3 regions of the Paenibacillus sp. FSL R5-0341 genome follow, and region 3 is predicted to be linked to each of the others. Evidence: predicted binding sites of a transcription regulator. Region 3 holds the regulator's gene; each other region holds the start of a gene.
The links. The regulator CtsR, encoded in region 3, represses protease genes until heat stress. The targets are predictions, from matches to a motif close to ATGGTCAATAAAGGTCAAACA.
Positions count from the first base shown of each region.

Region 1: clpP (ATP-dependent Clp endopeptidase proteolytic subunit ClpP) is a predicted target of CtsR. The motif match lies at 7,153-7,173, and genes of this name have one in related genera.
Region 2: clpP (ATP-dependent Clp endopeptidase proteolytic subunit ClpP) is a predicted target of CtsR. The motif match lies at 3,965-3,985, and genes of this name have one in related genera.

Region 1 is NZ_CP150241.1:186,651-197,760, reverse strand. Features, by position in the region: gene eno (phosphopyruvate hydratase) at 1-540, opposite strand, end outside; gene gpmI (2,3-bisphosphoglycerate-independent phosphoglycerate mutase) at 781-2,325, opposite strand; gene tpiA (triose-phosphate isomerase) at 2,327-3,079, opposite strand; gene MKX75_RS00955 (phosphoglycerate kinase) at 3,113-4,294, opposite strand; gene gap (type I glyceraldehyde-3-phosphate dehydrogenase) at 4,444-5,451, opposite strand; gene MKX75_RS00945 (sugar-binding domain-containing protein) at 5,559-6,584, opposite strand; tRNA gene MKX75_RS00940 (tRNA-Arg) at 7,011-7,085, shown strand; gene clpP (ATP-dependent Clp endopeptidase proteolytic subunit ClpP) at 7,262-7,858, shown strand; gene MKX75_RS00930 (DUF4163 domain-containing protein) at 8,029-9,126, opposite strand; gene MKX75_RS00925 (SIMPL domain-containing protein) at 9,515-10,267, opposite strand; gene MKX75_RS00920 (HPr family phosphocarrier protein) at 10,424-10,693, opposite strand; gene whiA (DNA-binding protein WhiA) at 10,952-11,110, opposite strand, start outside.
Region 2 is NZ_CP150241.1:5,127,478-5,138,587, reverse strand. Features, by position in the region: gene MKX75_RS23060 (MFS transporter) at 1-374, opposite strand, end outside; tRNA gene MKX75_RS23055 (tRNA-Arg) at 1,018-1,091, opposite strand; gene MKX75_RS23050 (hypothetical protein) at 1,419-2,258, shown strand; gene tig (trigger factor) at 2,397-3,737, shown strand; gene clpP (ATP-dependent Clp endopeptidase proteolytic subunit ClpP) at 4,116-4,706, shown strand; gene clpX (ATP-dependent protease ATP-binding subunit ClpX) at 4,719-5,972, shown strand; gene ispG (flavodoxin-dependent (E)-4-hydroxy-3-methylbut-2-enyl-diphosphate synthase) at 6,094-7,191, shown strand; gene lonB (ATP-dependent protease LonB) at 7,359-9,113, shown strand; gene lon (endopeptidase La) at 9,200-11,110, shown strand, end outside.
Region 3 is NZ_CP150241.1:5,729,893-5,741,002, reverse strand. Features, by position in the region: rRNA gene MKX75_RS25975 (23S ribosomal RNA) at 1-2,808, shown strand, start outside; rRNA gene rrf (5S ribosomal RNA) at 2,887-3,003, shown strand; gene MKX75_RS25965 (GNAT family N-acetyltransferase) at 3,188-4,363, shown strand; gene MKX75_RS25960 (CtsR family transcriptional regulator) at 4,825-5,286, shown strand; gene MKX75_RS25955 (UvrB/UvrC motif-containing protein) at 5,318-5,842, shown strand; gene MKX75_RS25950 (protein arginine kinase) at 5,871-6,941, shown strand; gene MKX75_RS25945 (ATP-dependent Clp protease ATP-binding subunit) at 7,127-9,589, shown strand; gene radA (DNA repair protein RadA) at 9,851-11,110, shown strand, end outside.

The DNA.
Region 1 (11,110 bases), 1.0 Mb from region 3:
GCGAAGAGCTTCTTTGAAGCTTGGTGCTCCAACTGGAAGAACCATGAACTCTTGAACGTCGATGTTGTTGTCAGCATGCTCACCACCGTTGATGATGTTCATCATTGGTACTGGCAGTGCTTTAGCGTTGAATCCGCCCAGGTAAACGTACAATGGCAGGTCCAGAGCGTCAGCAGCTGCGCGAGCTACTGCCATGGATACAGCCAAGATTGCGTTAGCACCCAGTTTACCTTTGTTTGGCGTACCATCCAAAGTAATCATCAATTTGTCGATTCCCAGTTGATCCAATGCATCCATACCGATAACTTCTGGAGCGATTGTTTCGTTTACGTTTTTAACAGCTTGCAGAACGCCTTTACCGAGGTAACGGGATTTGTCGCCATCGCGAAGCTCAACTGCTTCGTGGGCACCAGTGGATGCACCGGATGGAACGATTGCGCGTCCGATTGCGCCGGACTCCAGGTATACTTCAACTTCTACTGTAGGGTTACCGCGGGAGTCGAGGACTTCGCGAGCGTACACGTCAGAAATAATAGTCATTTGTGATAATCTCCTTTAAATTTAAATTTATTAAAAATTAGGACCACTTGTGTTTTCCCTTTTCCACTACGTTAGCAGAATCGTCTTCCGATCTCTGTTATCCCCTGATTTCTTTGAACTTATCGTCATAAGTTGGAATCATGTGATAAAGGCGAACGCTCCGCTTCTTCAGACTATTTCTGCTGCCTTCGTTCCGGGTAAACTCCAAACTTCCCAATTTCATATATGTTGTTGCGTAACTTATTTACGGGTAGCGATAACAGATGTTCCTGTCATTTCTTCCGGTTTAGGCAATTGCATCAGGTCAAGGATCGTTGGCGCGATATCCGCCAGGATTCCGCCTTCACGCAGGGTTACATTTGCATCGGTAACGATGAATGGAACCGGGTTCGTTGTATGAGCTGTGAACGGACGTCCTTGCTCATCGAACACCATATCCGCGTTACCATGATCCGCAGTGATCAGTACAACGCCGCCTTTGGCAAGTACTGCATCCACAACACGTCCCATGCACTCATCTGTTACTTCAACCGCTTTGATGGTAGGCTCCAGCATGCCGGAGTGTCCAACCATGTCAGGGTTAGCAAAGTTCAGAATGATGGCGTCATGTTTGTCTGCTTCGATCTCGCGAACACATGCATCAGCCACTTCATACGCGCTCATCTCCGGTTGCAGGTCATACGTTGCAACTTTTGGTGAGTTGATCAGTACGCGAGTTTCACCCGGAAGCTCCACATCACGACCGCCGCTGAAGAAGAAGGTAACGTGCGGGTATTTCTCAGTTTCTGCAATACGCAGTTGTTTTTTATTGTTCTGTACCAGAACTTCACCCAGCGTGTTGTCGAGGTTCTTCGGCGAATAAGCCACATAACCTTCAACCGTCTCACTGAACAAAGTTAAGCATACAAAGTGCAAGCCCACAGGGAACTTCGGACCACGATCGAAACCGCGGAAATCCTGGTTCGTGAATACTTGCGACAACTGGATCGCACGGTCAGGACGGAAGTTAAGGAAGATAACGGAATCGCCGCTCTCTACCAAACCTACCGGCTCACCATCCGCTTTGACGATAACCGTTGGTTCAACGAATTCATCAAATACGGATTTCTCATACGATTCTTCAACCGCTTTGAGTGGGTCAGTGTATTTCGGTCCATCTCCATAAACGATGGCGCGGTATGATTTCTCAACCCGTTCCCAACGTTTGTCACGGTCCATCGCGTAATAGCGACCTTGAACCGTTGCGATTTTACCTACACCAACTTCTTCAATCTTGGCGATCAGTTTCTGCATGAAGTCTTTACCACTGTCTGGCATAACATCACGGCCATCCATGAAGGCATGAATATATACATCGTTCATTCCTTCTTTTTTAGCCAGATCCAGCATAGCAAACAGGTGGTCGATGTGACTATGTACGCCGCCATCGGACAACAAGCCGTAGAGATGAAGCTTTTTGCCGCTTTGTTTCGCTTCGCGAACAGCTTTGACAAGTGTTTCATTGTCGTAGAACTCGCCGTCACGAATGGATTTGGAGATACGGGTCAAATCCTGGTATACGATCCGGCCGGCACCAATGTTCAGGTGACCTACCTCGGAATTTCCCATTTGCCCTTCTGGCAAACCTACAGCTTCACCGCAAGCAGTGAGTGTTGTGTGTGGGAATTGGCTCATGAAACGGTCGTAGTTCGGTTTCTTGGCTTGCGCGACCGCATTGCCTTCCACCGTGTTACGCAGACCAAAGCCATCCATGATGATCAGTGCTACAGGTTTTGGAGCTGTCATCTTACTTCGCCCCCTCAACAAGCGCGATGAACGAAGCCGGCTGCAAGCTGGCACCGCCAACAAGCGCGCCGTCGATGTCGCTTTGTCCGAGGTATTCTGTTACGTTCTCCGGTTTAACACTGCCGCCGTATTGAATACGAACTGCATTAGCTACCGTCTCGTTGTACAGATCCTTCACCAGCGTACGGATGTAAGCAATAACTTCATTCGCATCTTGGGAAGTGGAGGATTTGCCTGTACCAATCGCCCAGATTGGCTCATAAGCGATAACGACTTGTGCCGCTTGCTCAGCAGACAGACCTTCAAAAGCAGCTACTGTTTGCACTTTGCATACGTCTTTTGTTTGGTTCGCTTCACGCTCTTCAAGCGTCTCACCAAGGCAGAAGATTGGAGTCAATCCGTGACGGAATGCTGCATGCAACTTTTTATTGACAGTCTCATCGGTTTCCGCAAAATATTGACGGCGCTCCGAGTGACCAATAATGACATAATCCACACCCAGGTCTTTCAGCATCACGCCGCTGATTTCACCTGTGAATGCACCGTTGTCTTCAAAATGAAGATTTTGTGCACCAATTTTGATGTTTGTGCCTTTAACGGCTTCTACCAGGGATGGCAGATTTGTAAACGGTGCGCAGATTACAGTCTCCACGCCTTCAACTTCCGCTTTTCCTTTAACTTCCTGAATGAAGTCATTGGATTCGGAAACCGTTTTGAACATTTTCCAGTTACCTGCGATAATCGGTGTTCTCATGGGTTTCAACTCCTTCATGCTATAGACTAAAACTTACTTGTCGTTCAATGCCACTACGCCTGGAAGTACTTTACCTTCCATGAACTCGAGGGATGCACCGCCACCTGTAGAGATGTGGTTCATTTTGTCAGCCAATTTGAACTTCTCAGCTGCTGCTGCGGAGTCACCGCCACCAATTACAGTGTAAGCTTCTGTCTCTGCGCAAGCTTCCGCTACTGCACGAGTACCGTGAGAGAATGGCTCGATTTCAAATACGCCCATTGGTCCGTTCCATACAACCAATTTGGAGTTTTTGATTACGTCAGCATAGATCTCACGTGTTTTAGGACCGATGTCGATACCTTCCCAATCTGCTGGGATGCCGTCGATGTCAACGATTTGCGTGTTAGCTTTTGCACTGAAATCGTCAGACACTACGATATCTACCGGCAGGTAGAAGTTCTTGCCCAGTTTTTTCGCTTTTTCGATGAAACCGAGAGCAACATCAAGTTTGGATTCATCCAGCAAGGATTGTCCAATTTCATGTCCTTGTGCTTTGAAGAACGTGTAAGTCAGACCGCCACCGATGATCACGTTATCTGCAATGTTCAGCAGGTTGTCGATTACATCGATTTTGTCCTTAACTTTGGATCCGCCGATGATGGCTGTGAAAGGACGCTCAGGGTTGGAGATTGCTTTACCCAACACTTCAAGTTCTTTCTCCATCAACAAACCGGACACTGCTGGAAGCAAGTGAGCGATTCCTTCAGTCGAAGCGTGTGCTCTGTGAGCCGCGCCAAACGCATCGTTAACGAAAACGTCAGCCAGTTCAGCGAATTGTTTTGCGAGTTCTGGATCATTTTTCTCTTCGCCTGCGTGGAAACGAACGTTTTCAAGCAACAATACGTCGCCGTTGTTCAGTTCAGCGATTTGAGCTTTAACAGCGTCACCAACAGAATCGTCAGCTTTAACAACTGTTTTACCAAGCAATTCAGACAAACGCTCAGCTGCTGGAGTCAAACGCAAGGATTCAACCACTTCGCCGTTAGGACGACCCATGTGGCTTGCCAAAATGACTTTAGCACCTTTTTCAATCAAGAAGTTGATTGTAGGAAGCGTTGCACGAATACGTTTGTCATCTGTAATTTTACCATCTTCGAGCGGCACATTGAAATCTACACGGACAAAAGCCCGTTTTCCTGTCAATTCGATATCGCGTACACTTTTTTTGTTCATCTGTATTTCCTCCGCACCCATGTATTTGGTGGACCAATCAAGAGCTGAAATCCCTTGTCAATCCTGGTGTTTTTGAGAAATTTGCAAAATGTAGATATATAAAGAGCGGAAACAATAGCATCTGTTTCCGCTCTATGTTATTGCAGATATTACTTAATCATTTTTGCAAAGTGCTCCAAAGTGCGAACCAATTGTGCAGTGTAGGACATTTCGTTGTCATACCAAGCTACAGTTTTAACCAATTGTTGGTCGCCAACAGTCAGAACTTTAGTTTGAGTTGCATCAAACAGGGAACCGAAAGTGATTCCTTGGATATCGGAAGATACGATTTCGTCTTCAGTGTATCCGAAAGTTTCTGGATCGGAAGCTTCTTGCATAGCTGCATTAACTTCTTCAGCCGTTACTTTTTTGTTCAGAACAGTTACGAGCTCAGTCAGGGAACCAGTAGCTACTGGTACACGTTGAGCTGCACCATCAAGGATGCCTTGCAGTTCTGGAATTACCAGACCGATTGCTTTAGCAGCACCAGTTGTGTTAGGGATGATGTTTTCAGCTGCTGCGCGAGCACGACGGAAGTCACCTTTAGGGTGTGGAGCATCCAACGTGTTTTGGTCGCCAGTGTAAGCGTGAATTGTAGTCATCAAACCTTGAACGATTCCGAATTTGTCTTGCAGTGTTTTTGCCATAGGTGCCAGGCAGTTTGTTGTGCAAGATGCGCCGGAGATTACAGTTTCAGTACCGTCGAGGATTTCATGGTTTACGTTGTAAACGATGGTTTTCATGTCGCCAGTAGCTGGTGCGGAGATAACAACTTTCTTAGCTCCACCTTTCAAGTGTTTCTCAGCTGCTTCTTTAGTTGTGAAGAAACCAGTACATTCCAGAACGATATCTACGCCCAGGTCGCCCCAAGGAAGTTCTTCTGGGTTACGGTTAGCCAATACCTTAACTTCTTTGCCGTTCACTTTGAAGAAGCCATCGTGTACTTCAACATCGCCATCGAAGCGACCTTGAGTTGTATCATATTTGAGCAAATGAGCCAGCATTTTAGCGTCAGTCAAGTCGTTGATTGCTACTACCTCGATGCCTGCTACATTTTGAATACGGCGGAATGCCAAGCGTCCAATACGTCCAAAACCGTTAATACCTACTTTAATCATGAGTAAGTTCCTCCCAAGTTTTGATTAATTTTTTTATGAAACTTATATATTCAAGACAGACGGTGAAGTCCGTCAAGACAACAATGGTTGTAATGAAAAGTAAACTCTTATTCCATTTCGGCTACGATGACTTCGGCAGCAGCCTCATCAATAATCAGAATATCTTCCTGACCAAATCGCAACACGGAGTGAATGGCAGCAGCTTTGCTTTTGCCACCTGCAATTCCGATCACGACATCGGTTCGTTCAATATCCTGAAGTCGCATTCCCAGTGTAAGCATGGTATGTACCACCTCACCCTGATCATTAAAGTAATAACCGAAAGACTCAGATACGGCCCCTTGCTCTTGGAGTTCATCTATAATCTCCGTCGCAAGTTTACGTCTTGTCGCCATCTCCACGGCATCACCAATTCCATGAATAACAATCCGCGATTTCCGAATCAGCTCCAGAATTTCCTGAACACTGGGGTCTTGGATTAATGATTCATAGGCATGATCACTAAGCAAATCCGGTACATGCAGGAGTTTGTATTGCGCTCCTACCCGTTTTGCCATTGTGGATGCGATCGTATTCGCCTGAATTTCAAGGCTTTCTCCAAGTCCACCGCGTGCTGGTACGAACCAGACACCTTTGAGCGATGTTGGCGGAGTCAGCTGCTCTGCGACTTCGGCCGTTGTTGATCCGCCAGTTACGGCGACAACGTCGTTGTCACTCATGATATTGCCGAGAGCCTTCGCTCCGGCTCTGCCCAGTTCCCTTTTGGCAAATGGAGAAACATCCGAATCGCCAGGAACCACAACTACCTTTTGCAGACCGTAGGCTTGCTTGATGCGCTCTTCCAGCTCGGATAATCCGAACAACTCTTTGGCAACGGGCTCTAACTGCTGCAGCAAATCATACCCTGCCTCGCTGATCTTCATTCCTGCACTGTCAATTTCGATAAGTCCCTGAGCCTTTAACAGATCGGTCTCAGCCCTCAGAACCCGCTCGGTCATCTGCATGGAATTAGCTAACGTTCTCCGTCCGATCACATCCGATAACATGATCTGTTGCAGAATCGTATACCTCTTTTTCAAGATATCCATGAGATCAGGCAGAAGCTGCTTTTGTACTTCTAAAATCGTTCGCATGCTTTCCACTCCCGCAAGTTCTCGTTCCAAGCTCTCTTTCGTGGCCCTAAAACGTCCCGGGTTAACTTTTTAAGTCCCACGTCTATTCTACCTAAAACTGACGTGACATGCAAGTGTTTCAACGTCTTATTTCGACACGCTTCCAGCGTTTGTACGCGCCTATTTTCACAATCCTAGACTTCCATGATCAAGGACTAGCTCACGCATACCATATATAGAAGAAACAAATTATTTTCGTCTACATATCGCTCAGAAACACATTTCACACGGCATGTCCAAAACCTCTAATAGCATTTACTTAAATGCACTCTTTATCCACTCTTCTTCATCATGATCATTTTTAACTCAATCCAAACCAATACCACAACGAACTGCTTGCAATTAAATATTTCATGAGCTATAATCATTATTGCTGTCACATAATGTGCGCCCGTGGTCCAATGGATATGACGTAGGCCTCCGAAGCCTGAGATCCAAGTTCGATTCTTGGCGGGCGCGCCATTTTTATCTAACAGCTCATAACCCATTTAACCAATGAAACCGGAAAGGTTTCTTTTTTTTGCAAGTTAGTTTGACTTTCTTTGACTTTTTGTTTGGAATTGTTTATTATGTGGGTAATACGGTAACAGTTTAAGTATAAACACCAATAACATTTACATTCCGAGGAGGTTTTTCACGTGAGTTTTATTCCAATGGTCGTTGAACAGAGCAACCGAGGTGAGCGCGCCTACGACATCTACTCCAGATTGCTGAAGGATCGTATTATTTTCCTTGGTAGCGATGTTAATGACGTAGTGGCTAATGCCATTATGGCACAGATGTTGTTCCTGGCTGCGGAAGATCCGGAGAAAGACATTCACTTATACATCAACAGCCCAGGCGGATCGATTACAGCCGGTATGGCGATTTACGATACAATGCAATTCATCAAACCGGATGTATCTACCATCTGTGTAGGTATGGCCGCTTCCATGGGTGCATTCTTGCTGAATGCCGGTGCGAAAGGGAAACGTTTTGCGTTGCCTAACAGTGAAATCATGATTCACCAACCACTTGGTGGTGCTCAAGGTCAAGCTTCGGACATCGAAATTCGTGCTCGCCGCATCCTGAAAATGCGTGATACCTTGAACCGCATCATCTCTGAGCGTTCAGGTCAACCGCTGGAGCGGATCGAGAAAGACACAGATCGTGACTATTTCATGAGTGCTGCTGAAGCTGCCGATTACGGTATCATTGATAAAGTTATCGAAAACGTAGGTTCCCAAGGCATCTAAGTGTGACGTAGACCACGGTCTACGCGTTAACATAATCAACACCTAACGTAATCAGCAACATATAATTATGTTGTCTATAAGAGAAGAAGCCCTCATCATGATCACATGATAGGGGCTTCTTTTTTTCATTTTATAAGAAAGATAACTTAAGAGTGCACGATGATCATTCTTTACTTGGTTCCCGTTACATTGCTAAAAGGTTCTGTGCCTTTAGGAAGAAGCTCTTTATACGTAAATGGCATTTCAGGGAATCCCTCTGCGTACGCTGTATACTCATACAGCTGGAAGAACACGACCACCCCTGTTGGTGTCACATAGAAATCCTGATCTTTATTTAACTCTTTGTAACCTTCGAGGTATCCACCGCGGGCTTTCAGCTGTTCACCGACTTTTTTACCCACCGTCTCGCGCATGGTTTTGTTGTTTTGCAGCACATCATCTAACGTAAGCTCCTTACCTGTGTCCAGCGCAAAGGTGTGGCCTGTACGGGTTGTCATACCATGAGCGCCAGCATAATCCTCGTAACGTTGTGTAATGAGTCCCAGCACGCCTCTTTCATTGTAGGTCACCACATAAGAGCTCTCAAATGCATATGGGCGGTTGGCGGTTGCGCCACCGAACTCAGATGTCTGTTTCTTGAAGTCAGCTACATATGCATCCACTTCGTCTTTAAGCACTTTATTGATTGCCGCTTCAGCTTCCTTGCTGGCAAGTCCACTCACCTGCGGATATTGAACATCAACTTCAGCATTTTTCACAGTGACATTAACGGTTGCCGCTTTAACTTTCACGCTATTTTGTTTCACCTTGCTGAGTGTCAACGTTTTGGTTTTGCCATCCCAGTTCCCCTGCACACCCAGATAATCTCTCATCGCCGAGAATGGGATATATAGTCTGCCGTTGATCAGCTTGGCGTCCACTTGAGGATAATAGTTGTTAATTCGAACACTCGGCTGGCCGTCCAAAAGGCTGATGGTCAGCGTGTTATTGGCTGCTGTCAGAGCATACTCTTTGGTTTTCGCATCATATTTCAAGGTTCCACCTGCCACATCTTTAACTGCCGTAAGAGAGACCCAAGTTGAGCCACCTTGAAGAAGTCCTTTTTGAGTCAGTGTTTTCCCACCCGATTTCAGGGTCACCTCAGCCGGGGTTGTCACTTTGGAGGATACAGAAGCCGCTTGTACCGAACTATCTTGCCACACTGCACCGCTCCCCACAATAATTCCTGCTGCCAGCAACGCACTTGTCCATTTTTTCCATGATGTCATATATAAAACTCCTCTCTGAATTTACAATTAGGGATCATTGCGTATGTAATCCTGAACTGATCGCATATCTCATACGCTCACCTCTTTATTATAATTAACCCAATTTCGGAAAGGTTTACAGCTCGAGTTACAATGTTGATGATTATCGGAGGGAAAATATAACGGGATATGACCTTTTTGTCACGAACAACTATACAAAAAAGATACCAAAAAACAGCATTTCATTTATTTTCAAAAGGGTATCATCCCTTCTAACTTCATTAAAGTTTGATTTTACAACAAAAAAAGACCCTGTCCTGAGGACAAAGTCTTTGTCATTATTTCTTTATACCCCTTCAAATGACACTTGAAAGGTTAATTTAGCTTACAATCCTTATTTCACTCTTGTTTATTTCATTTCATACGTGATATTCAAGATTGTGCTTACTTTAACCTGGCCTGTTTCAATCTCAGTGCTACCTGCTGTATCTAGTGCTTTGGACATCAAAGCCTCACTTGCATAGAATACAGGCACATTGGCATCGCCTTGGCTCACGGAAAGAACAGCACCCAGTTGACGTTTAACCGCTTTTGCAATGGCGCCAGCTTTCACATCTGCATTGGCAACAGCCTTCTCAATCACTTGGGACTCATAACTTTCCGGATTTTCTACAGTAAAGCGCACGTTCTCAATGTTGTTGGCACCTGCTTGTGAAGCAGCATCGAGCAGCTCACCGATTTTGTCCATTTCACGATATGTGACCGTCAGCGTATGATGTGCTGTGTATCCTTTAATTTGTTGTCCGTCTTTTTCGCTATAAGTATAGTTCGGTTGTACAGAGAACTGACTGGTTTGAATGTCATCTGCACTGATCTTCCACGTATTCTTCAGCAAGTTGGATACCTTTTGAACTTTGGCAGCATTTGCTTTTTGGGCAGATGCAGCTGTCTCTGCAGTACTGTTCACGCCAATGGACAGGTAAGCAATATCCGGCTTCACCTGAATCTCACCTTTACCCACGACATTAATCACATTCTGTTGTACGCCCTGAACCTCTGCAGCGTAAGCATAGTTACCTGGTGCAACCCATGCTGTTCCTCCAACAAGCAACGTACTTGCCACCAGCACCGCACCAAACGGTTTCATCCATTGTTTACCCATCACGATAGCCCCCTTATGTGTTAACATCTCAAACTTTAAAGCATTTGATACCTTAACAGACGGGACAAATTCCATAATGTTGCACTTGACGATAGCGAAAACAATAAAAACGCAAAAAAGCCCCTTTCGGGACTTCTTCATTGAAAGAATCATATCTTATTGGTTTTCAAGCTCTTCCTTGCTTACCAGACTAACTAAAGCGTTTACAGCCTGTTCGGCATCCGCGCCTTCTGCACTAATCTGGATTTCCGTACCTGTGCTGATCGCAAGGCTCATGATCCCCATGATACTTTTTGCATTAACTTTTTTGTCGTCCTTCTCGACGAACACTTCAGATGAGTACTTATTCGCCTCTTGAACGAACAGTGCCGCAGGTCTGGCATGGAGACCCGTTTTCAAACGGACAACTACCGGGTGCTTTGTCATGGAAACTTACCCCCTATTATGAAATCTGGACATTAAATACACAATTATATTTATACAACATTATAACATTAACCTGTGCCGGACACTAGAAGAAAAAACTCAGGGTGCTATGGAGGGCATTATGATGCCCCATTTCATTACCATTGCACATGGCACCAAGCTGCCTGAGTGACTCTTCTGGCTCCTTTACATCAGGCTTTCTTGCTCCGTTTTTGTTCAACAGAAACAGCTGACCTTGTCACTTTACCCTACTCCGTCTTAACCATAACGTTCTGTACGTACTTTCTCAGCCAGCTCATCGATCTTGCGAAGCCGATGGTTCACTCCCGACTTGCTGACTGTCCCTTTAAGGAGTTCGCCCACTTCCTTCAAGTTGATATCTGGATGAGCGAGTCGAACCTCCGCCACTTCGCGAAG
Region 2 (11,110 bases), 600 kb from region 3:
CATCCCAATATTGCGGTTCCTGTGTATAAGGCCAAGACAGATGGCGATAAACGTAACGCCACCCCGAGAGTTACGATGATGATAGCGATCAGCAAGGCTGATTCAAGTCCTAAACGTTTCGCAAGACGTGGTGCAAACGGAGAGACTGCTGCAAAAGCAAGCAAAGGAAGCGAGGTTAGAAGCCCCGCCATTGTATGGCCGATACCTGTATCCGAGCGGATCATCTCCACGACGGGACCGGTCGCCGTGATCGGTGAACGCATGGTAGCGGCGATGACGATAATGCCTGCCAATAACAGGCCGAATCTTTTGGATGTCGAAGAATGTTCTTCTTGGGCTTGGATAGATGAGTGCTGCTGTATTGAAGATGACATGATAAAATCTCCTGTTTCCTAATGAGTTAATATGTATGGATTGTTACATTATCCACTCCGCAAGCATAACATTCGTTGTCAATATTGAGCAATGAAATGAAAAAAAGCCCCCACTGGAACGCGGACGCATTGACTACCTTTGACCTGATAAGCTCTAACGAATCTAAGAGGTCTTATTAAGCGGATAACCGCCATGTTCGGATTCTAACGAACCTCAGCAACGTTAATCAGGCAACTTACTGCATATATTTGTGGTATCAACCTCGAAATGTTGAAATAAGCTCTATAAGATTCAGTTAGAATTCCATAATGCTGATTTTGGAGTAAATAAAGTGCCCTATGTTCATTAGAACATTCGTTACTGCGACGTTTCGCTCGTGGAGTGAGCAAATGCGGATGCTCCAATGGAGCGGGTTAGAGCTCATAACGAAGCGAATGCTCCGACGAACCATTGGGGTTCTTATCCCTAGAACGCAAAAAAGCTTCCCGAGGGAAGCTTCTTTTTAATACGTCCCAGGAGGGATACTCTCCTTCCAGTCGAGACTGCGAAGTGGTGCTAACGAAGTGGATGCTCCGACGAACCATTGGGGTTCTCATCCCAAGTACGAAAAAAAGCTTCCCGAGGGAAGCTTCTTTTTTTTTACGTCCCAGGAGGGATTCGAACCCCCGACCGACGCCTTAGAAGGGCGTTGCTCTATCCAGCTGAGCTACTGAGACATGAATTTTTTCAAGCAAAATTGATTTTATCATATACAAACAGGAATATCAAGCGTTTTATTTTAAACTGTTTTTCGTATATGATATTTGGCGGCAGTAACGTTTTTTTCATTATATTTAAGGTTATGTTAGAATATCAGGAGAACTCAGAAAATAGATCGACAATCGTTTTAATATATACATCTATTTATGTTGATTCCGACTGGAGATTCAGGATATAGAGGAGGTGCTCCCATTAAGGAATCCACGACCCCGGAAACCGAGCACAACAACAATATTGTGCTGTTTCCTAAGACGCTGGACTATTACCAGATTCAATTGACAGTGATGCTTGAAAATGAACGGTATGGTGAAGCGATGAAATTGCTTCACTTTTTGCTGCAATGTCAGGGACAGGAAGAGCGCCACTATGATGAATGGCGGGCCCTGCTCGAATGGCTTCAGGCTGCGTTCCCTCATTATGAAGAAATTTCGCCTGCCGTTCATGAGGAACGGGAAGAGGAAGAGGTTAGTGAGGAAGACATGGCGAGGCAGCATGCCCGTTTGAAGCTTGAACAGGATGATGGCTATGCAGATAAGATGCTTCGCACTGTAATGGAAGAGCCACTGTCTGAACAGACGATGCTGGCTTTGGAGCAGCTTGCCTATCTTGATCTGCCGAAGATTGACGAGGCACTTACGAGTTGGTTAAAAGATAAGTCGCTTCACCCTTTACTTCAATTCCGGGTGCTGCAAACCTTGCGTCGCCGAGGTGTTCAAGGTATGATCCTGTTTACGAGAGGCGAAGAGCAGGTAGAGGTCGAGATTGATACCGTGCCTCTTAAACCAGAAGAATTCCCGCTCCAAATCGTTCAGATTCTGGAACGAGTAGCTGATCAAACGGAGGTTCATGAACCTACGCTCTTTTATTTTGCCCAGGAACTGTGGATACAATATGTGATGGCGGTGTATGGAACCCGTGATTATATATCGATGCTGGAAGAAAATGATTCCATGACAGATATATGGGCAGCAGCTCTACATATGACCGTTGCAGACAGTCTGGGTGGCTCGCATGATGAGGAAAATACCCGCTCAATGTATGCTGTGACAGGCGCGATGCGCTTTCGACTGGAGCAGGCTTATCGTTCGATGAAACAGTTTGTATCTGCCGGTTTGGACGGTTAATCGAGGCCGGAAACGTTTTCCTTAAACTGTATCAAGGGATTCCCCTTGAAAAAGAATCTAATCTTGTTTATACTAAAATGGTTATTTTGTACGTGATTGCCTACGTGAACATGTGAATTTTGGAGGGGAAAGTATACAATGAAAGCAACTTGGGAAAAGATAGAGAAGAACCTTGGGGTTCTTGAGGTTGAAGTGGATGCAGATCGTGTAACTGCAGCACTCGACAAAGCTTTTAATAAAGTGGTAAAACAAGCAAACGTACCTGGATTCCGTAAAGGTAAAGTACCACGTTCCATCTTCGAAGCACGTTTTGGTGTAGAGAGCCTTTATCAAGAAGCAATCGACATTTTGCTTCCTGAAGCTTATACAGAAGCAATCGACCAAACGGATATCTTCCCGGTTGATCGTCCTGACGTAGATGTTGAACAATTCGCTAAAGGACAAACATTCAAGTTCAAAGCGAAAGTAACTGTGAAACCTGAAGTTACCCTGGGTGACTACAAAGGAATCGAAGTTGCTGTAGCAAAAGGTGAAGTAACTGACGCAGAAGTGACTGAAGAACTTGAGCGTCTTCAACAACGTCACGCTGAACTCGTTGTAATCGACGAAGGTTCCGCTGCAAACGGCGACGTTGCAGTAATCGACTTCGACGGTTCCGTTGATGGTGTACCTTTCGAAGGTGGACAAGCTGAGCGTTATTCCCTGGAACTGGGTTCCAACACATTCATTCCTGGATTTGAAGAGCAAGTTGTGGGTCTTTCCACAGGCGACTTCAAAGACGTAGAAGTGACTTTCCCAGAGAGCTACCATGCAGCAGAACTTGCTGGCAAACAAGCGGTATTCAAAGTGAAAATTCACGAAATCAAACGCAAACAGCTTCCTGCATTGGATGATGAGTTTGCTAAAGATGTTAGTGAATTCGACACACTGGAAGAGTACAAAGCTGACCTGAAAACACAATTGGAATCCCGTAAAGCTGACGAAGCCAAAGCTGCTCAAGAAAATGCAGTTGTAGAAAAAGTGGCTGAGAACGCTGAAGTGGACATTCCTGCTGCAATGGTTGAGAGCGAAGTACAAAACATGATGCGTGATTTCGACAACCGTCTGCGCAACCAAGGTATGAACCTTGAAATGTTCCTGAGCTTCTCTGGCCAGACTCAAGCTGACCTGAGAGGACAAATGCAAGAAGATGCTTCCAAACGTGTTCGCAATAACCTGGTGCTTGAAGCTGTAGGTAAAGCGGAAAACATTGAAGTATCTGACGAAGAAGTGAATCAAGAACTCGAAAAAATGGCTGAATCTTACAAGCGTCCTGCTGAAGAGATCCGTGGCATCCTCGAGGGTAATGGTTCCCTGGACAGCCTTCGCGATGAAGTTAAACTGCGTAAAACGATTGACGTTCTTGTTGAGAACAGCACAGTTGTTGAGCCAGTTGAAGCTCCAGCTGAAGAAGTTGTTGCAGAAGCTGACGAAAAATAAGACAAGCTGTTATCAACTTGTCAGTTGAATAAACGATAAGGCACGTGAACTATTGCGTGCCTTATTTTTAAATTATGACATCCATTTTATAGAAAATGAAGTAATAATATGGATGGATACTAATTTTATTGATCGGTGTACACTTTTTACATACCTATGACACTTCGTGCAAATAAAAAATGGCAATACGGCATAGGATGGCTTCAATTTGCACATACATAGAAAACATGGTTAAATATGATCAGGCAAAAAAGTAAACGAACTGATGTCTGACACACTTGTGAAAAATGACATTGTCACAGGAAAGTGTTAGAATGAATTTGGGTTTGCTTTACAGGTGGCCTATGTCTAATTACATGTAGAAAAGAGGTTGGTCTCATGAGTCTGGTGCCAATGGTTATAGAACAAACCAATCGAGGCGAGCGGTCTTACGATATATATTCGCGTTTGCTGAAGGATCGCATTATCTTTCTAACCAGTGCGATTGATGACGATGTAGCCAATCTTGTCATAGCGCAGCTTTTGTTTTTGGCAGCCGACGATCCTGAAAAGGATATCAGCTTGTACATTAACTCACCTGGTGGTTCTGTCACCGCAGGGATGGGTATATACGATACGATGCAATATATCAAGCCGGATGTATCTACCATTTGCGTAGGAATGGCAGCAAGCATGGGTTCTTTATTGCTGACAGCCGGTGCGCCTGGCAAGAGATATGCGCTGACGAACAGCGAAGTGATGATTCATCAGCCGCTTGGCGGTATTCAAGGACAGGCTGCGGATATTAAGATACACGCAGAATGGATTATTAAAACACGTCAGAAACTGAATCAAATATACGTCGATCGTACGGGTCAGTCTCTTGAGAAAATTGAGCGGGATACGGACCGTGACTTTTTCATGAGCGCTGACGAAGCTAAGACGTACGGCATTATTGACCAGGTGCTCAGTAGACCGATCAATTCCTAAAGGGGTGGTTTCATGTTTAAATTTAACGATGAGAAAGGGCAACTGAAATGCTCTTTTTGCGGTAAATCTCAGGAACAGGTACGTAAGCTGGTCGCTGGACCAGGCGTGTACATTTGTGATGAATGTATCGAACTTTGCACCGAAATCGTTGAGGAAGAACTCGGTCATGATGAAGAAGTAGACCTCAAAGATATTCCAAAACCGAAAGAAATTCGTAATATCCTGGATCAATATGTTATTGGTCAGGAACAAGCGAAGAAGTCATTGTCTGTTGCAGTGTATAATCACTACAAACGGATCAACACACAAAGCAAGATTGAAGATGTTGAGTTGTCGAAGAGTAACATTTTGCTGTTAGGACCTACGGGTTCTGGTAAAACGTTGCTTGCGCAAACGATGGCAAAAATTCTGAATGTACCTTTTGCTATTGCTGATGCTACTTCATTAACAGAAGCGGGTTATGTAGGTGAGGATGTAGAAAACATTCTGCTGAAGCTGATCCAAGCTGCTGATTATGATGTGGAAAAAGCAGAGCGTGGCATTATTTATATCGATGAGATTGATAAAGTAGCGCGTAAATCCGAAAACCCATCCATTACTCGTGATGTATCGGGTGAAGGTGTACAACAGGCACTCTTGAAAATTCTTGAAGGAACCGTGGCTTCTGTACCACCACAAGGTGGTCGTAAACATCCTCATCAAGAATTTATCCAGATCGATACAACGAATATCCTGTTCATTTGCGGTGGTGCCTTTGATGGTCTGGAGCAAATGATCAAACGTCGGATCGGTAAAAAAGTCATTGGTTTCAACACTGTTGCTGAGCAACAAGATCTGAAACCAGGTGAATATCTGGGCATGGTATTGCCGGAAGACTTGCTGAAATTCGGTCTGATTCCGGAATTTGTAGGCCGTCTGCCAGTCATCTCCACGTTGGAGCCACTGGATGAAGATACGTTGGTACGGATTCTTTCCGAACCGAAAAACGCGCTTACCAAACAATACCAAAAACTGCTTGAGCTGGACAATGTAAATCTGGTATTTGAACCAGCTGCATTGCTCGCGATTGCAAAAGAAGCAATCAAACGTAATACAGGTGCACGTGGTTTGCGTGCCATCATTGAAGGCATCATGCTTGAAATCATGTATGAAGTGCCTTCACGTGAAGATGTTACGAACTGTGTCATTACCGAAGAAGTCGTTGAGAAAAGAGTCGTGCCTGAACTAAGCCAATCGAAGGACGATAAGCAGGAAGAAAGCGCCTAATGAAAGCCTGAAACCTGTTTGAACTCTGAAATATAGACTTGTCAGTTCTCCACTTTGGCAGAAGGCGAATTCATGTCTCTGTCAGGGTGGAGCTTTGACGTTGTGGGGAGAGAAATCACTCATGTATTTAAGACAAGATACACGTCCCGTGAAAGTGGGAAACGTAACGATCGGTGGCAGTAATGAAGTCATTATTCAAAGTATGTGTACAACCAAAACGGCAGACGTAGAGGCAACAGTTGCAGAGATTCTGCGACTGGAAGAAGCCGGCTGTCAAGTGGTACGTGTAACGGTAAATAATGAGGAAGCTGCTGCAGCTATCAAGGAAATCAAAAAACGCATCAACATACCGCTCGTAGCAGATATTCATTTCAACTATAAGCTGGCATTGCTTGCAATTGAGAACGGCATTGATAAAGTGCGGATCAATCCAGGTAATATTGGTAAACGTGCTAAAGTCGAAGAAGTAGTTAAGGCTTGTAAAGATCGCGGTATTCCAATTCGGATCGGGGTAAATGCAGGTTCACTTGAAAACCATCTGCTTGAGAAGTACGGGTATCCTACAGCTGATGCTATGGTAGAAAGTGCATTGTATCACATTGGTATCTTGGAAGAACTGGATTTCCATGATATTATCGTGTCCCTCAAAGCATCCGATGTGCCGATGGCGATTGAAGCTTATACCAAAGCAGCTCAAATTATTCCGTATCCGTTGCATCTCGGGATTACCGAAGCAGGTACACTGTTCTCTGGAACGATCAAAAGCTCTGCAGGTATGGGAGCCTTGCTGTCCATGGGTATTGGTTCAACAATGCGAATCTCGCTTAGTGCGGACCCGGTGGAAGAAATCAAGGTTGCTCGTGATTTGCTCAAAACTTTTGGACTCATTACGAATGCAGCTACATTGATCTCCTGCCCGACGTGTGGACGTTTGGACATCGATCTATTCTCCATTGCCAACGAAGTGGAAGAGTATATCTCCAAACTTAAGGTACCGATTAAAGTATCGGTGCTGGGTTGCGCAGTTAATGGCCCAGGTGAAGCCAAAGAAGCGGATATCGGCATTGCCGGTGCTCGTGGAGAAGGTCTCTTATTCCGCCATGGTAAGATGATCCGTAAAGTGCCTGAAGAAATCATGGTTGAGGAATTGAAAAAAGAGATCGACAAAATCGTCGAAGCCTATGAAGAGACAGGTGTTATTCCTGGTCGTTCGCACTGATTGATTCATATCTAGTTTTCGTAACAGCCCGCCAGCGATGGTGGGCTTTTTATTTTCTAGCATACAAATTCCGCATCGCCCGTTTACGTCGCGTTGAAAAGGCTATACTACCAAGTATTAGCATGATCTCATATGAGAATAGCGACAAAATAGGAGGATGTGAAGACATGGAATTTGGTATGGTCATCATGTTGATTCAGTTATTTTTTGGAGTGGTGATTGGTTTGTATTTCTGGAACCTGCTACGTGGTCAGAAAACGAACCGCAGTGCCGTTGAGCGAGAATCTCGCAAGGAACTGGAGAAGCTGCGCAAGCTGCGTTCAATCTCACTCACCAAGCCGTTGTCGGAGAAGACGCGTCCAGCTACCATTAACGATATTGTTGGGCAAAAAGACGGGCTGCGTGCCCTTAAAGCTGCATTATGCAGTGCGAATCCGCAACATGTTATTATTTATGGCCCTCCCGGAGTCGGGAAGACAGCTGCCGCAAGGGTTGTGTTGGAAGAGGCCAAGAAGAATCCGTCTTCTCCTTTCAAGCCAGACGCGAAATTCACAGAGCTGGATGCAACAACAGCCCGTTTTGATGAGCGTGGAATTGCGGACCCCTTAATTGGTTCGGTCCACGATCCGATATATCAGGGAGCAGGAGCCATGGGCGTTGCAGGTATTCCCCAACCGAAACCGGGCGCTGTCACGAAAGCGCATGGGGGAATGCTTTTTATTGATGAAATTGGTGAATTGCATTCGATTCAGATGAATAAGCTGTTGAAAGTGCTGGAGGATCGCAAGGTGTTTTTGGAGAGTGCGTACTATAACTCGGAAGACACGCATACTCCTGCTTATATCCACGATATTTTTCAAAATGGCCTGCCGGCCGATTTCCGCCTTGTTGGAGCAACAACACGTTCGCCTCATGAACTGCCACCAGCTTTACGTTCCCGCTGCATGGAAGTCTATTTCCGTCCTTTATTGCCTGAGGAGATCGGGCGAATTGCAGAAGACGCTGTGCAGAAAATTGGGTTCAGTCCATGTCCGGATGCCGTTGATGTGGTCAAGCGATATGCAACCAATGGACGTGAAGCGGTCAATATCATCCAGCTCGCTGCTGGGCTTGCGCTAACAGAGAAACGTGAGACACTCCAGGCGTCCGATGTGGAGTGGGTGGCGGGTAGCAGTCAGATTCAGCCACGGCCTGATCGCAAGGTCCCTTCACAGCCGCAGGTGGGGTTTGTTAACGGCTTGGCGGTATATGGACCGAATATGGGAACCATTTTGGAAATTGAAGTGTCTGCTGTTCCGGCTCTCAAAGATCAAGGCCGAATCAACATTACAGGAGTTGTGGATGAAGAAGAGATTGGAGGCGGTTCACGTACACTCCGGCGAAAAAGTATGGCTAAAGGCTCGGTTGAAAATGTGTTAACCGTATTAAAAGCCATGGGTATTCGTCCGAATGATTACGATTTACACGTGAATTTCCCGGGCGGGACGCCTATTGATGGTCCATCCGCCGGGATCGCTATGGCGACTGCCATTACATCAGCCATTCAGGGGCGCCCTGTGGATCATGAGACAGCGATGACTGGCGAGATCAGTATCCATGGTCGGGTGAAGCCCATTGGCGGCGTACTGGCCAAGGTGGAGGCTGCTTTTCAGGCAGGAGCGAAGACCGTTATTATTCCGGCGGAGAACTGGCAGTCCATTTTTGAGAATCTGGAGGGCTTGCGCGTTATTCCGGTAGATACGGTACAGGACGTATTCCGTGAAGTGTTCGCCTGGGTTCCGGAATCGCAACAGATGGAACAAACGAAGCTTGCAGATGAGGCGATTGCACCTGCAACGGAGATTTTTCCACCGGCATCCGCTTCCTATTTGCGTGCGGACGTGCCTCGCCCAGGACAGGTTACAGATTCGGGAAGCTGCTAAGCGCTTCCCTTCATTGGTTTTTTATGTGAACATTTGATAGAATAATGAATGACTACAACCTGAGAGCCATTGGAGGTGCGAAAGCGATGGGACCGAGCAAAGCGAAAGGTCGTCGTTTTCCTTTACTGCCTTTAAGAGGACTTCTCGTCTACCCGAGTATGGTACTGCATCTCGATGTGGGCCGGGAGAAATCGGTCAAGGCTTTAGAAAAAGCGATGGTAGAAGAACATTTGATTCTCCTATGTTCCCAAGCCGAAGTAAATATTGAGGAACCAACACAAGAGGACATTTTCAGAATCGGAACCGTGGCCAAGGTCAGACAGATGCTGAAGCTTCCGAACGGTACGATTCGTGTACTCGTGGAAGGCTTGGAACGGGCTGAAATTATTGAATATACGGACAACGAGGAATATTACGAAGTGCTGGCACAAGAACTGCCTGAAGAGGAGAATACTCATCCGGAGACGGATGCCTTGATGCGTACCGTTCTGAACCAGTTCGAGAATTATATTAATCTGTCCAAAAAAGTGACACCCGAGACACTTGCAGCAGTGTCCGACATCGAAGAACCGGGGCGCCTGGCCGATGTCATTACAAGTCACCTGTCCTTGAAGATCAAGGATAAACAGGAAATTCTGGAGACCATCGACGTTCGGGAACGTCTGGAGAAATTGCTGGACATCCTGAACAACGAACGCGAAGTGCTGGAGCTTGAACGTAAGATCAGCCAACGTGTGAAGAAACAGATGGAGAAAACGCAGAAGGAATATTATTTGCGCGAGCAGATGAAAGCGATCCAGAAAGAACTGGGTGAAAAAGAAGGCCGTGCGGGTGAGGTCGAGGAACTTCGTACTCAGATGGAAGAACTCGGCTTGCCGGACAAGGTGAAAGAAAAGGTCGAGAAAGAAATTGATCGACTGGAGAAAATGCCTGCAAGTTCAGCCGAGGGTGGAGTGATTCGTAACTACGTGGATTGGCTGCTTGGACTTCCTTGGAGTCAGATGACAGCAGATGATCTGGATATCCAAAAAGCCGAGGACGTGCTCAATGCAGATCATTACGGGTTGGAAAAGCCCAAAGAGCGTGTGCTTGAATATCTGGCTGTCCAGAAGCTCGTCAAGAAGCTCAAAGGGCCGATTCTCTGTCTGGTTGGACCTCCAGGGGTCGGTAAAACATCACTTGCCCGTTCGATCGCGAGATCGCTAGGACGGGAATTTGTAAGAATATCTCTTGGCGGCGTGCGGGATGAAGCGGAGATTCGTGGTCACCGCCGTACCTATGTAGGCGCCATGCCTGGGCGTATCATCCAGGGGATGAAAACGGCAGGTTCACTCAATCCGGTATTCCTGCTGGACGAGATTGATAAGATGGCTTCAGACTTCCGCGGAGATCCTTCCGCAGCACTGCTTGAAGTGCTTGATCCGGAACAAAATAATACGTTTAGTGATCACTTTGTAGAATTGCCGTTTGACTTATCCAACGTTATGTTTATAACAACTGCCAACACCGTACACAACATTCCGCGTCCTTTGCTGGATCGGATGGAAATGCTCAACATCCCTGGTTACACGGAGCTGGAGAAGCTGCAAATTGCGAAAAACTATTTGCTGCCCAAACAGAAGCAGGACCATGGTCTGGAAGAAGAGCAACTGGAAATCCCGGATGACGCACTGTTGCGTGTAATTCGTGAATATACACGGGAGTCCGGTGTACGGAATCTGGAACAGCAGATGGCTTCGTTGTGCCGGAAAGCGGCCAAGAACATCGTATCCGGTGTGGAAGGTCAGATCAACATCACATCAGATGCGGTCAAAGACTACCTTGGACCTGGCAAGTTCCGTTATGGCATGGCCGAGCTGGAAGATCAGATTGGTACCGTAACCGGTCTCGCATGGACTGAAGTGGGTGGAGATACTCTTGTCATTGAAGTGACTGTCGTACCTGGAACAGGTAAATTGACCCTCACAGGTAAACTGGGGGATGTCATGAAGGAATCG
Region 3 (11,110 bases):
ATGGGGAAACCCAGCTGGGGTAATTTCCAGTTACTCATAACTGAATACATAGGTTATGTAGAGGCATACCAGGGGAACTGAAACATCTAAGTACCCTGAGGAAGAGAAAACAATAGTGATTCCGTCAGTAGCGGCGAGCGAACGCGGAGAAGCCCAAACCAGAGAGCTTGCTCTTTGGGGTTGTGGGACGTCTCACATGGAGTTACAAAGGAACCGGTTAAGCGAAGAGGTCTGGAAAGGCCCGCCAAAGAAGGTAAAAGCCCTGTAATTGAAAGTCTGTTCCCTCCGAGACGGATCCCGAGTAGTGCGGGGCACGTGAAACCCCGTATGAATCCGGCAGGACCATCTGCCAAGGCTAAATACTTCCTAGCGACCGATAGTGAAGCAGTACCGTGAGGGAAAGGTGAAAAGCACCCCGGAAGGGGAGTGAAATAGAACCTGAAACCGTGTGCTTACAAAAAGTCAGAGCCCGTTTTAGGGGTGATGGCGTGCCTTTTGTAGAATGAACCGGCGAGTTACGTTCCCGTGCAAGGTTAAGGTGAAGAGCCGGAGCCGCAGCGAAAGCGAGTCTGAATAGGGCGACTTAGTACGTGGACGTAGACCCGAAACCGGGTGATCTACCCCTGTCCAGGGTGAAGGTGCGGTAACACGCACTGGAGGCCCGAACCCACGCATGTTGAAAAATGCGGGGATGAGGTGGGGGTAGCGGAGAAATTCCAATCGAACTCGGAGATAGCTGGTTCTCCCCGAAATAGCTTTAGGGCTAGCCTCGGAAAACAGAGTCGTGGAGGTAGAGCACTGATTGGGTGCGGGGCCCGCAAGGGTTACCAAGCTCAGTCAAACTCCGAATGCCATAGACTTACTTCCGGGAGTCAGACAGTGAGTGCTAAGATCCATTGTCAAAAGGGAAACAGCCCAGACCATCAGCTAAGGTCCCCAAGTGTGTGTTAAGTGGGAAAGGATGTGGAGTTGCACAGACAACCAGGATGTTGGCTTAGAAGCAGCCACCATTGAAAGAGTGCGTAATAGCTCACTGGTCGAGTGACTCTGCGCCGAAAATGTAACGGGGCTAAACACACCACCGAAGCTATGGCTTGATGCTTTGCATCAGGGGTAGGGGAGCGTTGTATAAGGGTTGAAGGTGTACCGTAAGGAGCGCTGGACATTATACAAGTGAGAATGCCGGTATGAGTAACGAAAAGATCAGTGAGAATCTGATCCGCCGAAAGCCTAAGGGTTCCTGAGGAAGGCTCGTCCGCTCAGGGTAAGTCGGGACCTAAGGCGAGGCCGAAAGGCGTAGTCGAAGGACAACAGGTCGAAATTCCTGTACCACCGTAAGCCGTTATGAGCAATGGGGGGACGCAGTAGGGTAGTGACGCGGACTGATGGATGTCCGTCCAAGCAGTAAGGCTGATGTGTAGGCAAATCCGCACATTGTAAGGCTGAGCTGTGATGGGGAGTGAAAATTACAGTAGCGAAGGTCATGATCTCACACTGCCAAGAAAAGCCTCTAGCCAGGTGATGGTGCCCGTACCGCAAACCGACACAGGTAGGCGAGAAGAGTATTCTAAGGCGCGCGGAAGAACTCTCGTTAAGGAACTCGGCAAAATGACCCCGTAACTTCGGGAGAAGGGGTGCCCCGGTAGTGTGAATAGCACGAGGGGGCCGCAGTGAAAAGGCCCAAGCGACTGTTTAGCAAAAACACAGGTCTGTGCGAAGCCGTAAGGCGAAGTATACGGGCTGACGCCTGCCCGGTGCTGGAAGGTTAAGGGGAGTGGTTAGGAGCAATCCGAAGCTGTGAACCGAAGCCCCAGTAAACGGCGGCCGTAACTATAACGGTCCTAAGGTAGCGAAATTCCTTGTCAGGTAAATTCTGACCCGCACGAATGGCGTAACGACTTGGGCGCTGTCTCAACGAGAGATCCGGTGAAATTTTAATACCTGTGAAGATGCAGGTTACCCGCGACAAGACGGAAAGACCCCATGGAGCTTTACTGCAGCTTGATATTGAATTTGGGTACGATCTGTACAGGATAGGTGGGAGCCTTTGAAGCATGAGCGCCAGCTTGTGTGGAGGCAACGTTGGGATACCACCCTGATCGTATCTAGGTTCTAACCTGGTACCGTAATCCGGTGCGGGGACAGTGTCAGGTGGGCAGTTTGACTGGGGCGGTCGCCTCCTAAAGAGTAACGGAGGCGCCCAAAGGTTCCCTCAGAATGGTTGGAAATCATTCGAAGAGTGCAAAGGCATAAGGGAGCTTGACTGCGAGACCTACAAGTCGAGCAGGGACGAAAGTCGGGCTTAGTGATCCGGTGGTACCGCATGGAAGGGCCATCGCTCAACGGATAAAAGCTACCCTGGGGATAACAGGCTTATCTCCCCCAAGAGTCCACATCGACGGGGAGGTTTGGCACCTCGATGTCGGCTCATCGCATCCTGGGGCTGAAGTAGGTCCCAAGGGTTGGGCTGTTCGCCCATTAAAGCGGTACGCGAGCTGGGTTCAGAACGTCGTGAGACAGTTCGGTCCCTATCTGTCGTGGGCGTAGGAAATTTGAGAGGAGCTGTCCTTAGTACGAGAGGACCGGGATGGACGTACCGCTGGTGTACCAGTTGTTCCGCCAGGAGCACCGCTGGGTAGCTATGTACGGACGGGATAAACGCTGAAAGCATCTAAGCGTGAAGCCCCCCTCAAGATGAGATTTCCCAGTATGTAAGACCCCTTGAAGACGACGAGGTAGATAGGCTGGGGGTGGAAGTGCAGCAATGCATGGAGCTGACCAGTACTAATCGGTCGAGGGCTTATCCAAATATGCAAGTTCTGATCGCGTAAGTTTCGTTTCGAATCTAGTTTTCAGAGAACAACACTCTGAAATGTAAGCACCGCGTTTGGTGGCGATGGCGGAGGGGTTCCACACGTACCCATCCCGAACACGACCGTTAAGCCCTCTAGCGCCGATGGTACTTGGACCGCAGGGTCCTGGGAGAGTAGGACGCCGCCAAGCGAAGAACCACTGCCGATGTTATTCGGTGGTGGTTTTTATTTGTTTATTTTAGGGGATGCGCGAGCATCTCTTATTTGACTTTGCAATAATCCTCTGACACACTCATAGTGGATACATAGATGGCGTATCAGACTTTCATATTGAAAATGATCTCAACATTCTAGAGAACGGGGTGTAGGACGACATGGAAATTCAAAAATTGACGGTAAACGATTTTGAACCGGCGATGGCACTCTCCGAATATGCTTTTCAAGTAGTAATGAGTGATGAACAAAAAGAAAGTCGACGGAGTCAATTTTCGTCACAGGATATATGGGGTGTATATGAGGACGGGCAGCTAGGCGCCAAACTTCACATTATCCCTTTTCAAACCTATATTCATGGCAGATCGTTCGAAATGGGCGGTATTGCGGGTGTAGCCACCTGGCCAGAGTATAGACGCAAAGGCTGGGTAGCGGGTCTGCTGAAGCATGCGTTGGAAGAAATGAATCGTAACAAACAAAGTATATCGTTCTTGCATCCATTCTCTTTTGGTTTCTATCGGAAGTATGGATGGGAGACTTATGTTGAATTTAAACGTTATAAAGTACCTACAGCTCATTTGCCTCTGAAAAAAGCGACACCGGGAACAATTCGGCGTGGGGATCCGGGCCTCAGCATATTAAAGGAAGTATACAGTGCTTATGCTGAGCGTTATAACGGAACTCTGGTTCGGGATGATGCAAGGTGGGAAAATTCGGTTCTTGTTAATGGGAGCAGCCAGAAGGCTGTATATTACGATGAATCTGATGCAGCACAAGGTTATCTTTTATATGAGGTTAAGGAAAATAAGTTTACCATTAAAGAGATCATCTATCTGAATGAAGAGGCTAGACAAGGGCTGTGGACCTTCATTGCCAATCATGATTCCATGATCCAGGAAGTTACGTTGCAGGCACCTGCCAGTGATACGCTTGCTTTCCAATTGGATAACCCACGGATTCAGCAAGAGATCGTACCTTATTTTATGGCGCGTATCGTTAGTGTGGAGCAGTTTATATCTCAGTATCCATTTGCAAGCCAGGATTCACCGGTACAGATTGCTCTTCAGGTAGAAGATACCCACGCTCAGTGGAATGAAGGGGTATGGCAACTAAACGTGGCGATGAACGGAACGGCGTCCATATGGAAAACATCCGAGCCAATTACTGATGATCAGACCATTAAGGTAGATATTCAAGCTCTCACGGCGGTGCTGATGGGATATCGCAGACCAACAGAAATGGCACGGATCGGAAGAATTTACGGACCAGAAGCAGCAATCAAGGCTTTGGAACAAGCGATTCCTGTAAGGGAAACCTACTTGCTCGATTTCTTCTGATTCCTATTCTCGCTGTTCTGTTCAACTTGATTAGATTATATAGAAATACGGCGTTATCGAAAGACAAAAGGACTTCTCCAGCAATTTTGGAGAGGTTTTTTTGTGTCTGGGGAATATTTCGTGTAAAATCGTAAAAAATGAATAGTGACCCCACTTGGCAAACCTACAAAATATGCTATAATGGTTATAAAGTCAAAGAAAGTCAAAGTCAACTAAAGGTTTAATACTTAAGTAGCTTTCTTTCTACAATCTGATGGGTGATCGCCAATATACGGGATTCATTTTATCGGAGGATCAAGGAAATATTAAAGGACCTTCGTGCTTCCTTCGCTCTCCTGTTGATACCTGTGGAAGCAAGATTCGCTGTTTTCCTGATTGGTTAAATGGGTAGAGGAGGTGTACTCTGTGGGGGCGTGTGGGTCCTTATTGACTTAACGTTTCAGACAGTGGAGGATGATTGGATGCGTAATATCTCTGATATTATCGAACGATATCTGAAGAGTATTTTGCATGAAAGTCCCGAAGGAATGGTTGAAATTCAGCGTAATGATCTGGCAGATCAATTCTCATGTGTACCTTCCCAGATCAATTATGTCATCAGCACACGTTTTACCCTCGAGAAGGGATACCTGGTAGAGAGTAAACGCGGCGGTGGTGGTTATGTTCGCATACAGCGCATTGAATTACCGGCCCAATCAGCTCTGCATAATCATTTGCATCATAGTATTGGTGATGAGATCGGGCAGACAGCTGCCGAAGGTCTGATCTATCAACTGGAAGAAGCGCGTTTCTTGAGCAAGCGGGAAGCCGGGTTGATGCGAGCAGCTGTATCTAGAGAGGTTATATTGGTCAAACTTCCTTACCGGGATCAAATTCGTGCCAGAATGTTGAAGGCGATGTTAATATCTTTGCTCGGTAAATGAAAACTATCGGGGTCAAAGGAGGTACATCAATATGCTGTGCCAAGAATGTAATAAACGTCCGGCGACACTTCATTTTACGAAGATTGTAAATGGAGAGAAGACGGAATTCCATATTTGTGAGTCATGTGCCCGTGAAAAAGGGGAGATGATCCCTGGAACAGCAGGTGGATTTTCCATTCACAACTTGTTGTCAGGATTGCTTGATTTTGATCCAGCTGGCAAGAGTGGATCGGCAGGAACACCACCTGCAAAAGCACTTCAATGTGAAGAGTGTGGTATGACGTACTCACAATTTAGCAAGATCGGTCGATTTGGCTGCAGTTCATGTTATAAATATTTTGACAGCCGTCTGGACCCTTTGTTCAAGCGGGTTCATGGTAGTACGTCCCATGTAGGCAAAGTGCCTGCACGAGCTGGTGGTCGCATCAAGGTGAAACGGCAAATCGCTGATCTGAAGCGTGAGCTCCAGGAGAGCATCGCGCAAGAGGAATTTGAAGAGGCGGCTCAGATCCGTGACCAGATCAGAGGACTTGAAAAAGGAATAGCTCAGGAGTAAAGTTTGTCATGAGTAGGAGGGATGCGTAATGCCTAATCTGCGCTTTACAGAGAAGGCGCTCAGCGACTGGATGCGCAGTGATGCGGCTGATTCCGAAATTGTCATTAGCAGCCGTGTCCGGATTGCACGCAACCTTCAGCATGTTCCGTTTCCGATGCTGGCTTCCAATGAGCAATCGGAAGAGGTGCTGAATAAGCTGAGCGAAGTACTTCAATACGATGACGTTCATGCCTTTGGGGATTTTCATACGTTGGATCTGATCGATATTGACGAACTCGACAAACGGGTGCTGGTGGAGAAACATCTCATCAGTCCAAGTCTTGCGAATGAATCCAGGAATGGTGCGGTTATTCTCAGTGAGGATGAGTCGGTCAGTATTATGATTAATGAAGAGGATCATCTTCGTATCCAGTGCCTCTATCCGGGGTTCCAGGTGAAAGAAGCCTGGGAGAAAGCTTCCGCAATAGATGATGCTTTTGAAGCGCACGTGGACTATGCTTTTGATGATCGCAGAGGATACTTAACCAGCTGTCCTACCAATGTAGGTACAGGTGTTAGAGCATCGGTTATGATGCACTTGCCTGCCCTAGTGATGACGCAACAGATAGGCCGTATTCTAACCGCAGTTTCCCAAGTGGGATTAACTGTAAGGGGGATATATGGTGAAGGCAGTGAGGCGATGGGTAACCTGTTCCAGATCTCGAACCAGATTACATTGGGACAGACCGAACAGGAAGTCATCGAGAACCTGCATGGTGTTGTATTACAGATGATAGGTCATGAGCGTACAGCCAGAGAACGGTTAATTACCGACTCCAGACTTCGGATTACGGATCGTGTCATGCGTTCTTACGGCATATTGTCTCATGCAGCTATTGTTGATTCCAAGGAAGCTGCACAGCGCTTATCGGATGTACGCCTTGGCGTGGATCTCGGCTTACTGGATGGATTGTCCATTACGGTAATGAATGAGTTGAATGTGATGACACAGCCGGGATTTTTGCAGAAAACATTCGGGGAAGATATGCGCACAGATGAGCGTGACATCTATCGTGCTCAGTTGATTCGTGATACGATCAATGCAGCGAAGCAGTCCTAGCTTAGCCTGATATTGTATTGAATTATGGTTTCATGCCGCATTGCGGCTTTTATATAATAAGGCATGTACGAATGCCAAATGACTTTATTCGCAGCACGGCTGCAAACAAAAATGATATGAAGAATACGACGGTTATTTTATTACATGACCCTCGTTTTATCCAAAACCATGGAGGTGCAGGAGATATGATGTTTGGAAGATTTACGGAACGGGCCCAAAAGGTGCTCGCACTCGCGCAGGAAGAAGCTGTCCGTCTCGGTCATAATAACATCGGTACTGAGCATATTTTGCTCGGCCTCATTCGTGAAGGCGAAGGCATCGCAGCCAAAGCACTGATCGGCCTGGGACTCGGATTGGAAAAAATTCAGGATGAAGTAGAAACGCTGATTGGCCGTGGCCAAGAGCAACCTACCAACATTGCATATACGCCACGTGCGAAAAAAGTAATTGAACTGTCTATGGATGAAGCTCGTAAATTGGGCCACACCTATGTAGGCACAGAGCATATCCTGCTCGGATTGATTCGTGAAGGCGAGGGTGTTGCAGCACGTGTGCTCAATAACCTGGGAATTAGCCTGAACAAAGCACGTCAACAAGTGCTGCAATTGCTTGGCAGCAGTGAAGCTGTATCCAGTCATAATGGAACACCTGCCAATGTAAGCACACCAACGCTGGATAGTCTGGCACGTGACCTCACGGCTTATGCCAGAGAGAACAACCTGGACCCGGTTATTGGACGTAGCAAAGAAATTGAGCGTGTCATTCAGGTGCTCAGCCGTCGTACCAAGAACAACCCGGTATTGATCGGTGAGCCAGGTGTAGGTAAAACAGCGATTGCTGAAGGCCTTGCACAAAAAATCATTGCAAATGAGATTCCGGAAACATTGCGCGACAAACGTGTAATGACCCTGGATATGGGTTCAGTAGTCGCTGGAACCAAATATCGTGGTGAGTTTGAAGATCGTCTGAAAAAAATCATGGATGAGATTCGCCAAGCAGGTAACATTGTCCTGTTTATCGACGAATTGCATACTTTGATTGGTGCAGGCGGAGCTGAAGGTGCCATCGATGCTTCTAACATTTTGAAACCGGCTCTGGCCCGTGGAGAACTGCAATGTATCGGTGCGACAACACTGGATGAATATCGTAAATACATCGAGAAGGATGCAGCGCTTGAGCGTCGTTTCCAACCGATTACTGTCGATCAGCCTTCTCCGGAAGAAGCGATTCAAATTTTGCATGGCTTGCGTGACCGTTATGAAGCGCATCACCGCGTGAAAATTACGGACGAAGCGATTGTACAGGCGGTTAAACTGTCTGACCGTTACATCACAGACCGTTTCCTGCCAGACAAAGCGATTGACCTGATTGATGAGGCGGGTTCCAAAGTAAGATTGAATTCTTACACGATCCCACCAAACCTGAAACAACTGGAAAGCCGTCTGGAAGATATCCGTAAAGAAAAAGACGCTGCAGTTCAAAGCCAGGAGTTCGAAAAAGCCGCAGCGCTTCGTGATACGGAACAAAAAATCCGTGAAGAGCTGGATGTAACGAAGAATCAGTGGAAAGAAAAACAAGGTCGCACGGATTCTGAAGTAACACCTGAGGATATCGCACAAGTGGTAGCCAACTGGACAGGAATTCCGGTGAACAAGCTAAAAGAAGAAGAGACACAACGTCTGATGAATCTGGAATCCATTCTGCATGAACGGGTCATTGGCCAAGATGAGGCTGTGAAATCGGTCAGCCGTGCGGTTCGTCGTGCTCGTGCGGGACTTAAAGATCCAAAACGTCCGATGGGTTCATTCATCTTCCTCGGTCCTACTGGGGTAGGTAAAACAGAACTTGCTCGTGCTCTGGCTGAAGCAATGTTCGGTGATGAAAATGCAGTAATCCGGATTGATATGTCTGAGTATGGTGAGAAACATTCGACTTCCCGACTCGTCGGAGCGCCTCCAGGATATGTTGGATACGAAGAAGGTGGCCAGCTGACAGAGAAAGTTCGTCGCAAACCATACTCTGTAGTCCTGCTTGATGAGATCGAGAAAGCACACCCAGAAGTATTTAATATCTTGCTGCAAGTGCTTGAAGATGGTCGTCTGACGGATTCCAAAGGTCGCGTTGTTGACTTCCGGAATACGCTGATTATCCTGACATCCAACGTGGGTGCCGAAGCGATCAAACGTAACTCTACACTTGGTTTCACAGCGGTTGTGGATGCAGGTGCGGATTACGATAACATGAAGGGTAAAGTTATGGATGAGCTGAAGAAAAGCTTCCGTCCAGAGTTCCTTAACCGGATTGATGAAATTATCGTATTCCACTCTCTGGAACAAAAACACATTGCAGAGATTGTTACCCTCATGAGTGAGGAACTTCGCAAACGGCTGCGTGAATACGAAGTTGACTTCGAACTCACCGACAATGCGAAGGACTTCCTTGCCAAAGCCGGCTTTGATCCAGCTTACGGTGCACGTCCGCTTCGTCGGGCAATTCAGAAGCATATCGAGGACAAATTGTCTGAAGAGTTGCTCACAGGTAACGTAACCAAAGGGGATTCATTGCTCATCGACGAAGAGAACGGTGCACTGTCTGTTACGAAAAAAGACGTGGTTGTTCCTTCGAATGAGGAAATCGAAACCAAATAATATATAACAAGCTTTGGAGTTGAACTCCAGCTTGTAGTGGATCCTTAATCCTTCTCGGCTTCGGCCGGGAAGGATTTTTTGCATTTTGGACAGAAGACGGACATGATTATGTCAGGAACATGTGTAAAGTTTGCGATAATCCTTTACGAAAAATCTCAAACAATGGTAAACTTTTAGTAACCCTGCACGTCAGGGAGTTTGGGCAAAATTCGTCGAATAATGCAAAATGCTGTTATAAAACTAAATTATAGGAGTGCTGAAGTGGCCAAAGTTAAAACCAAGTTTCAATGTACGGAATGCGGCTATGAAGCCCCCAAGTGGTACGGTAAGTGTCCGGGTTGTCAGTCATGGAATTCAATGGTGGAAGAAACAGAGACGGTGGTCAAAACACAAGGGAGAAATTCTCCCCTGTTTGACAGTAAAGATAAACCGCTTCCTATCATAGATATAGATAGCGGTCAGGAACCGCGTGTGCAGACTGGAATCGGAGAGTTGAACCGGGTATTGGGTGGCGGAATCGTTCCAGGTTCCCTCGTTCTGGTGGGCGGAGATCCAGGTATCGGTAAATCAACGTTGATGTTGCAGACGTCCCATGCGTTGACGCACTCGGGTTTGCGTGTGTTATATGTTTCCGGTGAGGAATCAGTCAAGCAAACCAAATTGCGGGCGGACCGTCTCGGGGCACTCTCTGCCGAGTTGTATGTGCTGTGTGAAACTAATATGGAACGTGTAGAGGAAGCGGTGGATCAGATCCAGCCGCATTTTCTTGTCATCGACTCCATTCAGACGGTATATCTTCCCGAAGTTACCAGTGCGCCAGGTAGTGTAGCACAGGTAAGGGAATGTACGTCAAGGTTCATGCGGATTGCCAAAGGCAGAGGCATTGCAACGGTTCTTGTGGGGCATGTTACCAAAGAAGGTGCCATTGCCGGTCCACGTATGTTAGAACATATGGTGGATTGCGTGCTTTATTTTGAAGGAGAACGGCATCATACGTATCGCTTGCTGCGTGCGGTGAAGAACCGTTTTGGTTCCACCAATGAGATTGGTATTTTTGAAATGGGCGAGGATGGACTTCGTGAGGTGGGCAATCCGTCCGAACTCTTTTTGTCGGAACGTCCACTAGGGGTAGCAGGTTCAACGGTAGTTGCCAGTATGGAGGGTACACGCCCTCTGCTTGTGGAATTGCAGGCGTTGATCTCCACGACCCATTTCCCTTCTCCTCGCCGTATGGCAACAGGGGTGGATCTGCATCGGTTGAATCTGATCATTGCTGTGCTGGAGAAACGAATGGGTATGTTTTTACAGACCCAGGATGCGTATCTGAATGTAGCTGGAGGAGTAAGGCTTGATGAGCCGGCTGTCGATTTGGCGGTTGCTGTCAGCATTGCATCCAGTTTGAGAGATGTACCGACCAAGCCGGATGACGTCATCTTTGGCGAGATTGGTCTGACAGGTGAGGTTCGAGCCGTATCACGGGCCGAACAACGAGTGAAGGAAGCCGCGAAGCTGGGCTTCAAG